Regions from separate parts of the Halalkalibacter krulwichiae genome, predicted to be linked through region 1. Evidence: a T-box and tRNA genes for the amino acid it is inferred to sense, from the RefSeq annotation. Region 1 holds a T-box; the other holds one or more tRNA genes.
What was found. The T-box of region 1 lies ahead of alaS (alanine--tRNA ligase). A T-box ahead of a tRNA ligase gene usually reads a tRNA of that ligase, here a tRNA-Ala.

Region 1 (6,547 bases):
GGAATTTCATTAGATGAAAAGGCATATACGAAACAAAATCCCTTTCCGATCTTGCTTGTTGCTCCAACAGGGAGAGCTGCTAAGAGGATGAGTGAAGCAACAGAATTACCCGCTACAACCATTCACCGACTACTTGGTTGGAAGGGTGGGACTGGTGGTTTTGAAAAAGGAGATCATGAACCTCTTGAAGGTGATTTACTAATTGTTGATGAAAGCTCAATGGTGGATATATGGTTAATGAATCAGCTTTTGAAATCTGTTCCTAAAGGAATGCAGGTCGTACTTGTAGGCGATCAGGATCAGCTTCCATCAGTCGGACCTGGACAAGTATTACGTGACTTTTTAGATGCAGATGTTATTCCGATGGTACCTTTGGTCGATATTTATCGACAAGCAGAAGGGTCTTCTATTATTGAGCTTGCTCATGCGATGAAACAAGGGAAAATGCCTGAAAATCTGCCCAATCCTCAAAAAGACCGTCGCTTTTTTCCTTGTCAAATGGATCATGTACAACAAGTCGTTTCACAAATATGTGAAAATGCATTGAAGAAAGGCTATACTGCGAAGGATATTCAAGTATTAGCCCCGATGTATAAAGGTAGCGCAGGGATTACTGAGTTAAATCGGATGCTCCAACAATTATTTAATCCTCACTCGGATCAACGCCGTGAAATTAGCTTCGGTGACGTTGTTTATCGAACAGGTGATGTTGTTTTACAATTGGTGAATAATCCAGATGAAAATGTTTATAACGGAGACCGTGGAGAAATTGTTGCCATTTTTTACGCCAAAGAAAACCAAGAAAAGCAAGATCAGGTCGTGATTTCTTTTGATGGAATTGAAGTCATCTATCAGAAAAAAGATCTCAATCAAATCACTCATGCCTATTGTTGTTCTATTCATAAAGCACAAGGAAGCGAATTTCCAATTGTTGTGATGCCGGTAGTAAGGAGCTATGCGAGAATGCTAAGAAGAAACTTATTATATACAGGGATTACTCGAGCTAAGCAATTTCTTCTATTATGCGGAGATTTAAAAGCTATACATTCTGCTATCACACAAAAAGAAGAATTGCATAGAAATTCAATGCTTCAAATGAAATTACGAAATTTAACAGTGGAAAAAGCTAACCAACATAACTTAGAGGAAAAAGCCACAAACTAAAAGTGTTCGAAAAAGGTGGCGATTTGCTTTGCGAACATTTTCTACTGTTGAAGGATTACCAGTGATATCTTTGGCAAATGGACACGAATATGGTCATGTCATAGACCTTCTTTATGACGAAGGAACAGCCAAAGGGTTTGTTATTGATCCGAAAGGCTGGTTTGTTAAGCATCAGTTTCTCCCGATTAAATCAATTATGAGTATCGGGACAGCTGGAGTCATGATCGGGAATTCCCATGTTTTAAAACCACTAAGTCTTAATGAAAAAAAAGCAATTCCTCTTAAAACGGGGAAGCGACGTCTTCATGGGACTGCGCTACTTTCGGCTGAGGGGGAAAAATTAGGGCTATTGGAAGATGTATACTTCATGGAAGAATTGGGCACGATTATAGGGTATGAAGTGACGGAAGGGTTGGTAGCAGACCTAGTAGAAGGTCGTAAGGTCGTCAAAAGTCAGGGGAAGCTGACAGTTGCTGGTGGCCGGGCCATCCTAACGGAATAGAAGGGAGCCTATAATCATGCGTTGTCCAAATTGCCAAAGCAAAGATATCGGGAAAATTGGTACAAATCAATACTATTGCTGGAATTGTTTTGTAGAAATGAGTTTATTAAAGGGGCGACTTTCAATGCATCAAGTTGAAGAAGACGGTTCATTAAGCTCATTGGATGATCTGTTTGAAGAGAAGGACCTTCAAGTTGGGATGCAATCAACCGATGCGGTATAAAGAAGGGCCTCGTCTAAAGAAGGGAGTTACGAATTTTGATTCGTTCAAATTATGACTGAATCATTTCTCGTTTCCCTTCTTTTTTGTATGGATAAAAAATACCTGCACACACTAAATTTTGGGGTGTGTATGGATGAACAAGGAAATTCAGCAAAGATGGTTACATAGACTTATCCTGAGCTTATTGGCTCTATTAATTATATTCATGATTGTTCAACTAGCACCGTTATTATCGCCATTCGCGAACGTTATTAGAGCTTTAAGTTTGCCTGTTGGAATTGCAGCTCTACTTACTTATTTACTCCATCCATTGGTCGAAAAGCTGCATGAACTTGGTATGTCACGAGCTTTGGCTGTATTATTAATCTTTTTCTTTGTCGTTTTCCTGCTGGTTTTCTTAGCAATGATTGGATTACCAGCATTCATAAAGCAAATTCAACATGCATTCGAAACATTACCAGAACAATTTACTCAAATAGAAAGAGAAACCGATAAGATTCAGGACCAACTTAGTACGTTACCAGGACCACTTCAGGAGCAATCTCAAGAATGGAGATTGCAGCTTGAGCAAATAGGAAAAGGAATTTTTGATCAAATAGAAGAGATGGCCTTATTCTTAATGAAGTCCATGTTCTCATTTATTGTCATTCCATTTTTGGTGTTCTTTTTTCTAAAAGATCATGATCTTCTCCAAAAAGCAGCTTGGTATCTTACTCCTAGAAAATGGAGAAGCGGATTAAAACGCTATATGAGGGATGTAGATTATACATTTGGGAGTTATATTCGTGGACAGTTGCTCGTCTCGTTATCTGTTTTTATTATATCAACGATTGGCTTATGGATTTTAGGAGTTCCGTATCCAATTGTATTAGGTTTTTTCATGGGTGTCATGGATTTAATCCCATACTTTGGTCCGTTTATTGGTGCGATTCCAGCGGTAATTATTGCTTTCCTACAATCCTGGCAATTAGGCTTGCTTACGATCCTTTTAATTTTTATCATTCAACAAATTGAAGGGAATATTTTATCCCCTGTTATAGTAGGGAAAACATTGCACCTACACCCGGCTTTAATCATTTTAGCTTTGTTGGTTGGAGCTGAAGTTGGTGGTTTTCTCGGCATGTTAATTGCTGTTCCAATTTTAGCAATAGGAAAGGTAACTTTGCTGCATACTCGCCTGCACTTTATGAAAGATTGACATTTGCTGGTTCAATTTCTATAATATAAGGGCAAATACCGAAGTGAAAACGTAGAAGGAACAAGTATGAAGCAGTCCACTTTTAGAGAGGGATACCCATGGCTGGAAGGTATACTAAGTGAAGGGCTTCAGAAAGCTACTCCGGAGTGCAGATAATCTCTGCCGTGCGCCGCGTTAAGGCAGTTAAGTGATAGACAAGTTTGTCTATAATTAGGGTGGTACCGCGTGATGTTAACTCTCGTCCCTTTTTTGGGATCGGGAGTTTTTTGTTTTTTATTATACATAAATAAGGAGATGACTTTAATGAAAAAACTGACGTCTGCTCAGGTAAGACAAATGTATTTAGATTTCTTTAAGGAAAAGGGACATGACATTGAACCAAGTGCTTCTCTTGTCCCTCACGAAGATCCTTCCTTACTCTGGATTAATAGTGGAGTTGCGACATTAAAGAAATATTTTGATGGACGTGTCATTCCAGATAATCCACGTATTACAAATGCGCAAAAATCCATTCGTACAAATGATATCGAAAATGTCGGAAAAACGGCACGTCATCATACATTTTTTGAAATGCTAGGAAATTTCTCAATTGGGGATTACTTTAAAGAAGAAGCGATTGAATGGGCATGGGAATTTTTAACTAGCGAAAAGTGGATTGGATTTGAAGCGGAAAAATTATCTGTGACAGTTCATCCAGAAGATAATGAAGCTTACGATTATTGGAGAGATAAAATCGGAATCTCTGAAGAAAGAATTATCCGCTTAGAGGGTAATTTCTGGGACATTGGAGAAGGGCCAAGTGGACCTAATACTGAAATTTTCTATGACCGTGGTCCTAGTTACGGGAATGATGAGAATGACCCTGAGCTATATCCAGGTGGAGAAAATGAACGTTACCTAGAAGTATGGAACTTAGTATTTTCTCAATTTAATCATAATCCAGATGGTAGTTACACTCCATTACCGAAAAAGAATATTGATACCGGTATGGGGCTAGAACGAATGGTTTCGGTTATCCAAGATGTTCCAACAAACTTCGAGACAGACTTATTTATGCCAATTATTCAAGCGACAGAAGAAATCTCTGGTGTGACATATGGACAAGACAAAGAGAAAGATGTTGCTTTTAAAGTGATCGCCGATCATGTTCGTACGGTTACTTTTGCAGTTTCAGATGGTGCACTTCCTTCAAATGAAGGAAGAGGATATGTGTTAAGAAGATTACTTCGCCGCGCGGTTCGTTATGCAAAATTAATTTCGATTCACCGTCCTTTCATGTACGAGTTAGTGCCAGTTGTTGCTGAAATTATGGTTGACTTTTACCCAGAAGTTAAGGCGAAAACTGATTTTGTCCAAAAAGTACTAAAGAATGAAGAGGAACGTTTCCATGAAACGTTAAATGAAGGATTAGCGATCTTAGGTAAAGTATTAGATGAAGCTTTAGCAGCAGGAAAAGTTAAAATTGATGGTGCTGATGTATTTAGGTTATACGATACGTACGGGTTCCCTGTTGATTTAACAGAAGAATATGTTCAAGAAAAAGGGTTAGAAATCGACCGTGAAGGTTTCGAAACAGAAATGGAAGCTCAGCGGGAGCGTGCTCGTTCTGCACGTCAGGAATCTGGATCAATGCAAGTTCAAGATGAAATACTAGGCCAAATTACCGTGGAGAGTCAATTTGTTGGATATGATCATCTACAGATAGAGTCGAAGATCGAAGTCATTATTGCTGAAAAAGAAGTAAGAGATTCTGTAGCAGCTGGAGTTACAGCGCAAGTGATCTTAGATCAAACTCCTTTTTATGCGGAAAGTGGTGGCCAAGTAGCAGATAAGGGATTGATTCGCGGTAGCAATCTATTAGCAGAAGTGACAGATGTATCAAAAGCTCCAAATGGTCAGCATTTACACACAGTTGTCATTAAAGAAGGTGTACTAGAAAAGGATGATTATGTTACTTGTACTGTAGAAGAAACAGAGAGAACGTCAATCGTCAAAAATCATACAGCGACACATCTTCTTCATCAAGCCTTGAAAGATGTATTAGGCACACATGTTAACCAAGCTGGTTCATTGGTATCAGAAGATCGTCTACGCTTTGATTTCTCTCATTTTGGCCAAGTAACTGTTGAAGAGTTATCGAAAATCGAAGACATTGTCAATCAACAAATTTGGAATGCGCTAGAAGTAGAGATTTCATTGAAAAATCTTGATGAAGCAAAAGAAATGGGGGCAATGGCGTTATTTGGTGAAAAATATGGAGAGACTGTAAGAGTAGTTAAGGTTGGAGAATACAGTTTAGAGCTTTGTGGAGGTTGTCATGTCCGTAATACAGCTGAAATTGGACTATTCAAGCTTGTCTCGGAATCCGGAATTGGTGCTGGAGTACGCCGAATTGAAGCTGTAACTGGAAGAGGAGCATATGAACATATGAATGCTCAAATTCAGCTATTAAAAGATGTTGCTGTTAATTTAAAGGCGAAACGTGTACAAGACGTTCCGGCAAGAATTGAAGCTACGCAACAACAAATCAAAGATTTACAAAGAGAAAATGAATCTTTAACGGCAAAATTGGGTAACATGGAAGCTGGAAATCTTGTTAATGAAGCTGTGGCAATAAACGGTGTTAGTGTCCTTGCTAAAAAAGTTGATGCTGCTGATATGGATGGATTAAGAGGTATTGTTGATAAGCTAAAGCAAGATTTAACATCAGGTATTATCGTACTTGGAGCGGTAGCTGGTGAAAAAGTAAACATCGTTGCAGGGGTTACAAAAGACTTGAACGCAAAAGGATACCATGCCGGTAAACTTGTGAAAGAAGTTGCATCACGTTGTGGCGGTGGCGGTGGTGGCCGTCCTGATATGGCACAAGCTGGTGGGAAAAACCCAAGTGAATTAGAAGAAGCTTTAGCATTTGTAGAAGAATATGTAAATTCAATTTCCTAATTGAAACGTTATAGTGTACAATGAAAGTAGACAAGCTATTTGGAAATGTAATGAAAAAGAATAGTCAAATAGCAATGAATGAAAGAGGTGTTTGTGATGAGCTCTATGGACAAAACGATGCAATTTAATTTTCATGATGACACGGTTGATGTTGATGTCCAAGAGGTGCTTCTCTCTGTTTATGAATCACTTGAGGAGAAAGGCTATAACCCCATTAACCAGATTGTAGGATACTTGCTTTCAGGAGATCCAGCGTACATTCCTCGTCATAAGGATGCACGTACGCTCATTCGTAAGCTAGAACGTGATGAATTAATTGAAGAGTTAGTGAAATCCTATTTATCACAGCACCGTAAGGAGAATGAATGAGAGCACTTGGATTAGATGTTGGTACAAAAACAATTGGTGTAGCAATAAGTGATGAACTCGGATGGACAGCCCAAGGTCTTTCTACACTTAGAAGAGACGAAGAAAGTCCAGAGAAGGATTTTCAAGCAATTGTAGCATTAGTAGAAGA
Region 2 (6,547 bases), 520 kb from region 1:
AGCAACGCCGCGTGAGTGATGAAGGATTTCGGTTCGTAAAGCTCTGTTGTTAGGGAAGAACAAGTACCGTTCGAATAGGGCGGTACCTTGACGGTACCTAACCAGAAAGCCACGGCTAACTACGTGCCAGCAGCCGCGGTAATACGTAGGTGGCAAGCGTTGTCCGGAATTATTGGGCGTAAAGCGCGCGCAGGCGGTCTTTTAAGTCTGATGTGAAAGCCCACGGCTCAACCGTGGAGGGTCATTGGAAACTGGGAGACTTGAGTACAGAAGAGGAGAGTGGAATTCCACGTGTAGCGGTGAAATGCGTAGATATGTGGAGGAACACCAGTGGCGAAGGCGACTCTCTGGTCTGTAACTGACGCTGAGGCGCGAAAGCGTGGGGAGCAAACAGGATTAGATACCCTGGTAGTCCACGCCGTAAACGATGAGTGCTAGGTGTTAGGGGTTTCGATGCCCTTAGTGCCGAAGTTAACACATTAAGCACTCCGCCTGGGGAGTACGACCGCAAGGTTGAAACTCAAAGGAATTGACGGGGGCCCGCACAAGCAGTGGAGCATGTGGTTTAATTCGAAGCAACGCGAAGAACCTTACCAGGTCTTGACATCCTTATGCCCTCCCTAGAGATAGGGATTTCCCTTCGGGGACATAAGTGACAGGTGGTGCATGGTTGTCGTCAGCTCGTGTCGTGAGATGTTGGGTTAAGTCCCGCAACGAGCGCAACCCTTGATCTTAGTTGCCAGCATTTAGTTGGGCACTCTAAGGTGACTGCCGGTGACAAACCGGAGGAAGGTGGGGATGACGTCAAATCATCATGCCCCTTATGACCTGGGCTACACACGTGCTACAATGGATGGTACAAAGAGCAGCAAAACCGCGAGGTCGAGCCAATCTCATAAAGCCATTCTCAGTTCGGATTGTAGGCTGCAACTCGCCTACATGAAGCCGGAATTGCTAGTAATCGCGGATCAGCATGCCGCGGTGAATACGTTCCCGGGCCTTGTACACACCGCCCGTCACACCACGAGAGTTTGTAACACCCGAAGTCGGTGGAGTAACCCTTTTGGGAGCTAGCCGCCTAAGGTGGGACAGATGATTGGGGTGAAGTCGTAACAAGGTAGCCGTATCGGAAGGTGCGGCTGGATCACCTCCTTTCTATGGAGTAATACTCTAGTCGACGAACAACTTCGGTTGTTTGATGCTTTGGTCTTTTGTTCAGTTTTGAGAGGGCTCAAAACTCTCTATTAAGTTAGTTAACTCGATAAAAAAGTCGTATGGGCCTATAGCTCAGCTGGTTAGAGCGCACGCCTGATAAGCGTGAGGTCGGTGGTTCGAGTCCACTTAGGCCCACCATTATAAGAATTTAATTAAACGTTTGTTTTATATGGACGTTTTTATTTGGGGCCTTAGCTCAGCTGGGAGAGCGCCTGCCTTGCACGCAGGAGGTCAGCGGTTCGATCCCGCTAGGCTCCACCAAAATATACTTTAGTGTTTACTGATGAGAATTGTATTCTAATTAGTAAACTGGTTCTTTGAAAACTAGATAATGCAAATAGAAACAATGTTAGTTTTATCGGTATCTTATTTATAAGAGAAGATCAAACGAGCATGTCAAGAATTCAAGTGATTTTTGAAAAATCACATCCGAAATACCTTTTTAATTTGGTTAAGTTATGAAGGGCGCACGGTGGATGCCTTGGCACTAGGAGCCTAAGAAGGACGCGACGAACGGCGAAACGCCTCGGGGAGCTGTAAGTAAGCTTTGATCCGAGGATATCCGAATGGGGGAACCCACCATCCGTAATGGGATGGTACCCATACCTGAATACATAGGGTATGAGGAGGCAGACCTGGGGAACTGAAACATCTAAGTACCCAGAGGAAGAGAAAGCAAATGCGATTTCCTAAGTAGCGGCGAGCGAAACGGAAACAGCCCAAACCAAGAGGCTTGCCTCTTGGGGTTGTAGGACGTCTCATACGGAGTTACAAAAGACGAGCATAGGTGAAGCGATCTGGAAAGATCCGCAGTATAAGGTAACAGCCCTGTAGCCGAAATGCCCGTCTCTCCGAGACGTATCCTGAGTACGGCGGGACACGTGAAACCCCGTCGGAATCCGGGAGGACCATCTCCCAAGGCTAAATACTCCCTAGTGACCGATAGTGAACCAGTACCGTGAGGGAAAGGTGAAAAGCACCCCGGAAGGGGAGTGAAAGAGATCCTGAAACCGTGTGCCTACAACTAGTTGGAGCCCATTTACGGGTGACAGCGTGCCTTTTGTAGAATGAACCGGCGAGTTACGATCCCGTGCAAGGTTAAGCTGAATAGGCGGAGCCGCAGCGAAAGCGAGTCTGAATAGGGCGCAGTGGGTAATGAATACATTACCCTAGTACGTGGTCGTAGACCCGAAACCGTGTGATCTACCCATGTCCAGGGTGAAGTTCAGGTAACACTGAATGGAGGCCCGAACCCACGCACGTTGAAAAGTGCGGGGATGAGGTGTGGGTAGGGGTGAAATGCCAATCGAACTCGGAAATAGCTGGTTCTCCCCGAAATAGCTTTAGGGCTAGCCTCGAGGGAAGAGTATTGGAGGTAGAGCACTGATTGGACTAGGGGTCCCCACAGGATTACCGAATTCAGTCAAACTCCGAATGCCAAATACTTATCCTCGGGAGTCAGACTGCGAGTGCTAAGATCCGTAGTCAAGAGGGAAACAGCCCAGACCATCAGCTAAGGTCCCAAAGTATACGTTAAGTGGAAAAGGATGTGGAGTTGCCCAGACAACCAGGATGTTGGCTTAGAAGCAGCCACCATTTAAAGAGTGCGTAATAGCTCACTGGTCGAGTGACTCTGCGCCGAAAATGTACCGGGGCTAAACGTATCACCGAAGCTATGGATTGACACCTTCTGGTGTCAGTGGTAGGGGAGCGTTCTAAGTGCAGCGAAGTCAGACCGAGAGGACTGGTGGAGCGCTTAGAAGTGAGAATGCCGGTATGAGTAGCGAGTGAGGGGTGAGAATCCCCTCCGTCGAAAGCCCAAGGTTTCCTGAGGAAGGCTCGTCCGCTCAGGGTCAGTCGGGACCTAAGCCGAGGCCGAAAGGCGTAGGCGATGGACAACAGGTTGAAATTCCTGTACCACCTCCTCACCGTTTGAGCAATGGGGGGACGCAGAAAGGTAGGGTAAGCGCGCTGATGGATATGCGCGTCCAAGCAGTTAGGCTGGAAAGTAGGCAAATCCGCTTTCCATAAAGGCTGAGCTGTGATGGCGAGGGAAATATTAGTACCGAAGTTCCTGATCCTACACTGCCTAGAAAAGCCTCTAGCGAGGTGAGAGGTGCCCGTACCGCAAACCGACACAGGTAGGCGAGAAGAGAATTCTAAGACGCTCGGGAGAACTCTCGTTAAGGAACTCGGCAAAATGACCCCGTAACTTCGGGAGAAGGGGTGCTCTATTAGGGTGCAAGCCCGAGAGAGCCGCAGTGAAAAGATCCAAGCGACTGTTTAGCAAAAACACAGGTCTCTGCGAAGCCGCAAGGCGAAGTATAGGGGCTGACACCTGCCCGGTGCTGGAAGGTTAAGAGGAGGGGTTATCGTTCGCGAGAAGCTCTGAATTGAAGCCCCAGTAAACGGCGGCCGTAACTATAACGGTCCTAAGGTAGCGAAATTCCTTGTCGGGTAAGTTCCGACCCGCACGAATGGTGTAACGATTTGGATACTGTCTCAACGAGAGACCCGGTGAAATTATAGTACCTGTGAAGATGCAGGTTACCCGCGACAGGACGGAAAGACCCCATGGAGCTTTACTGTAGCTTGATATTGGATGTTGGTACAGTTTGTACAGGATAGGTAGGAGCCTTGGAAGCGTGAGCGCCAGCTTACGTGGAGGCGTCGGTGGGATACTACCCTGACTGTGCTGACATTCTAACCTCGAGCCGTGATCCGGTTCAGGGACAGTGTCAGGTGGGCAGTTTGACTGGGGCGGTCGCCTCCTAAACAGTAACGGAGGCGCCCAAAGGTTCCCTCAGAATGGTTGGAAATCATTCGTAGAGTGCAAAGGCAAAAGGGAGCTTGACTGCGAGACCTACAAGTCGAGCAGGGACGAAAGTCGGGCTTAGTGATCCGGTGGTTCCGCATGGAAGGGCCATCGCTCAACGGATAAAAGCTACCCTGGGGATAACAGGCTTATCTCCCCCAAGAGTCCACATCGACGGGGAGGTTTGGCACCTCGATGTCGGCTCATCGCATCCTGGGGCTGAAGTAGGTCCCAAGGGTTGGGCTGTTCGCCCATTAAAGCGGTACGCGAGCTGGGTTCAGAACGTCGTGAGACAGTTCGGTCCCTATCCGTCGCGGGCGTAGGAAATTTGAGAGGAGCTGTCCTTAGTACGAGAGGACCGGGATGGACACACCGCTGGTGTACCAGTTGTTCCGCCAGGAGCATAGCTGGGTAGCTACGTGTGGACGGGATAAGTGCTGAAAGCATCTAAGCATGAAGCCCCCCTCAAGATGAGATTTCCCATGGAGTTAATCCAGTAAGACCCCTTAGAGATGATGAGGTTGATAGGTCTGGTGTGGAAGCGTGGCGACACGTGGAGCTGACAGATACTAATCGGTCGAGGACTTATCCAATATATATTCTTGAGTTTCTATTACGCATTATCTAGTTTTGAGAGAACCATTTCTCAAATGTGAACGAAGATACTCTGAGGAGAATCCGATGTTCAATAAATAGTCTGGTGGCGATAGCGAAGAGGTCACACCCGTTCCCATGCCGAACACGGTCGTTAAGCTCTTCTGCGCCGATGGTAGTTGGGGGCTTCCCCCTGTGAGAGTAGGACGTTGCCAGGCTGATAAAGTACAATCCAATGGATTGTGCTTTTTTTTGTATATAGAAAAAAGCGTTATTTTAGAAGTCCTATTTTATCACTCCTCTTTAAAATAAAATCCCCTTGATGGCTTTTGCCAGCTATGACATACCTCATAAAGGAGAAAGAGAAAAATAACAAATCTCTTAATATTTAAGAGAGAGTTTTTTACTTCAAATTGAATGTATGAATTTCTAAAATTTGGTGAATCTAACGTTACAGAATAGAAGGGGTAGGTGTAATAGAATGCCTTCAATTATTTCCGTTAGTACGTTTAACCCCCCACATACACTAGATCAAGAGACGACAACTGAATTTGCAAGAGAACTCTTTAATGAAGACTTTCAAGATATTGAACGATTATTAAAGGTGTTTCAAAATGGTCAAATTGAAGAGCGACATTTTGCTGTACCAATTGAATGGTTTGAACAAGATCATAGTTTGAAGGAAAAAAATGATTTGTATATTAAGTTAGCGACTTCCTTTAGCACTGAAGCAATTAAGAAATGTTTAATAAATGACCACTTTTTAAAGAAATCAATCGATATAAAAAATATTGATGCTATTGTACTCGTTTCAAGTTCTGGGATGTCTACTCCAAGCTTAGATGCACGCATTATGAATAATTTACCTTTTACTTCTCACACAAAAAGGATTCCTTTGTGGGGACTTGGGTGTGCGGGAGGAGCTGCAGGGATTAGTCGTGCGTATGAGTATTGTAGAGCGTACCCTGAAGAGAATGTGTTAGTCGTTTGCGTTGAGTTGTGTAGTTTAACGTTTCAGAGAAATGATCGCTCAAAAAGTAACCTCGTCGGAACTTCTTTGTTTGCCGATGGAATAGCTTGTGCGGTCATTGCTGGAGACGGTTCTTCTCTTATAAGTCATTTAAAGACACCTATTAGGCCGACGATTGTTGCCACACAGTCAACGCTTATGCCTAATTCTGAAGATGTTATGGGCTGGGATGTTAAGGACAGTGGTTTACATGTAGTGTTTTCTAGAGACATTCCGACAATTATAAAGGAATGGCTTGAACCCAATGTAACTGGTTTTCTCAATAAGCAAGATATCAGTATAGAGCAACTGTCAGCATTTATTGCCCATCCAGGTGGGAAGAAAGTGTTGGAGGCATATAAGGATACTTTGCAAATCAGTGAAAGATTATTAAAGCAGTCAAAAGAAATTCTAAGAAAGCATGGAAACATGTCATCACCCACGGTCTTATATGTTCTTGAGAAAATCATGCTCGAACAACATAATGATGGAGACTATGGGTTAATGGCTGCTTTAGGACCAGGGTTTTGTTCGGAGCTTGTTCTAGTAACTTGGAAGGGGGTACATTAACGTGCTTGCTGTTTACTTCTTTATTGGACTTGTGGTTATACAACGAATAATTGAAATGATTATTGCGAATCGAAATGCAAAATGGGTAAAGAGTCAGGGAGGGTATGAAGCTGGGAAAGACCATTATAAATATATCGTTCTTCTTCACTCTTTGTTCTTCATTTCTTTATTAATAGAAATATCGATAACTAACAAAGGGTTTGTATTATGGTCTATTATTCCTTTAATTGCCTTTTTACTTGCACAAGTAGGACGAGTATGGGCTCTTTCTTCTTTGGGGCGCTTTTGGAATACAAGGATCATGATTTTACCTGGTGCAAAGGTTGTGGCAAAAGGTCCATATA

Region 2: it has a tRNA-Ala gene. The T-box ahead of alaS (alanine--tRNA ligase) is inferred to sense a tRNA for this amino acid. The anticodon was not compared.

Annotation. Positions count from the first base shown of each region.
Region 1 is NZ_CP020814.1:857,442-863,988, forward strand. It holds gene recD2 (SF1B family DNA helicase RecD2) at 1-1,164, shown strand, start outside; gene BkAM31D_RS04480 (PRC-barrel domain-containing protein) at 1,193-1,666, shown strand; gene BkAM31D_RS04485 (YrzR-like zinc ribbon domain) at 1,683-1,889, shown strand; gene BkAM31D_RS04490 (AI-2E family transporter) at 2,023-3,087, shown strand; T-box leader at 3,131-3,336, shown strand; gene alaS (alanine--tRNA ligase) at 3,391-6,030, shown strand; gene BkAM31D_RS04500 (IreB family regulatory phosphoprotein) at 6,127-6,399, shown strand; gene ruvX (Holliday junction resolvase RuvX) at 6,396-6,547, shown strand, end outside.
Region 2 is NZ_CP020814.1:332,587-339,133, forward strand. It holds rRNA gene BkAM31D_RS01715 (16S ribosomal RNA) at 1-1,155, shown strand, start outside; tRNA gene BkAM31D_RS01720 (tRNA-Ile) at 1,277-1,353, shown strand; tRNA gene BkAM31D_RS01725 (tRNA-Ala) at 1,401-1,476, shown strand; rRNA gene BkAM31D_RS01730 (23S ribosomal RNA) at 1,665-4,623, shown strand; rRNA gene rrf (5S ribosomal RNA) at 4,727-4,842, shown strand; gene BkAM31D_RS01740 (type III polyketide synthase) at 5,106-6,203, shown strand; gene BkAM31D_RS01745 (isoprenylcysteine carboxyl methyltransferase family protein) at 6,205-6,547, shown strand, end outside.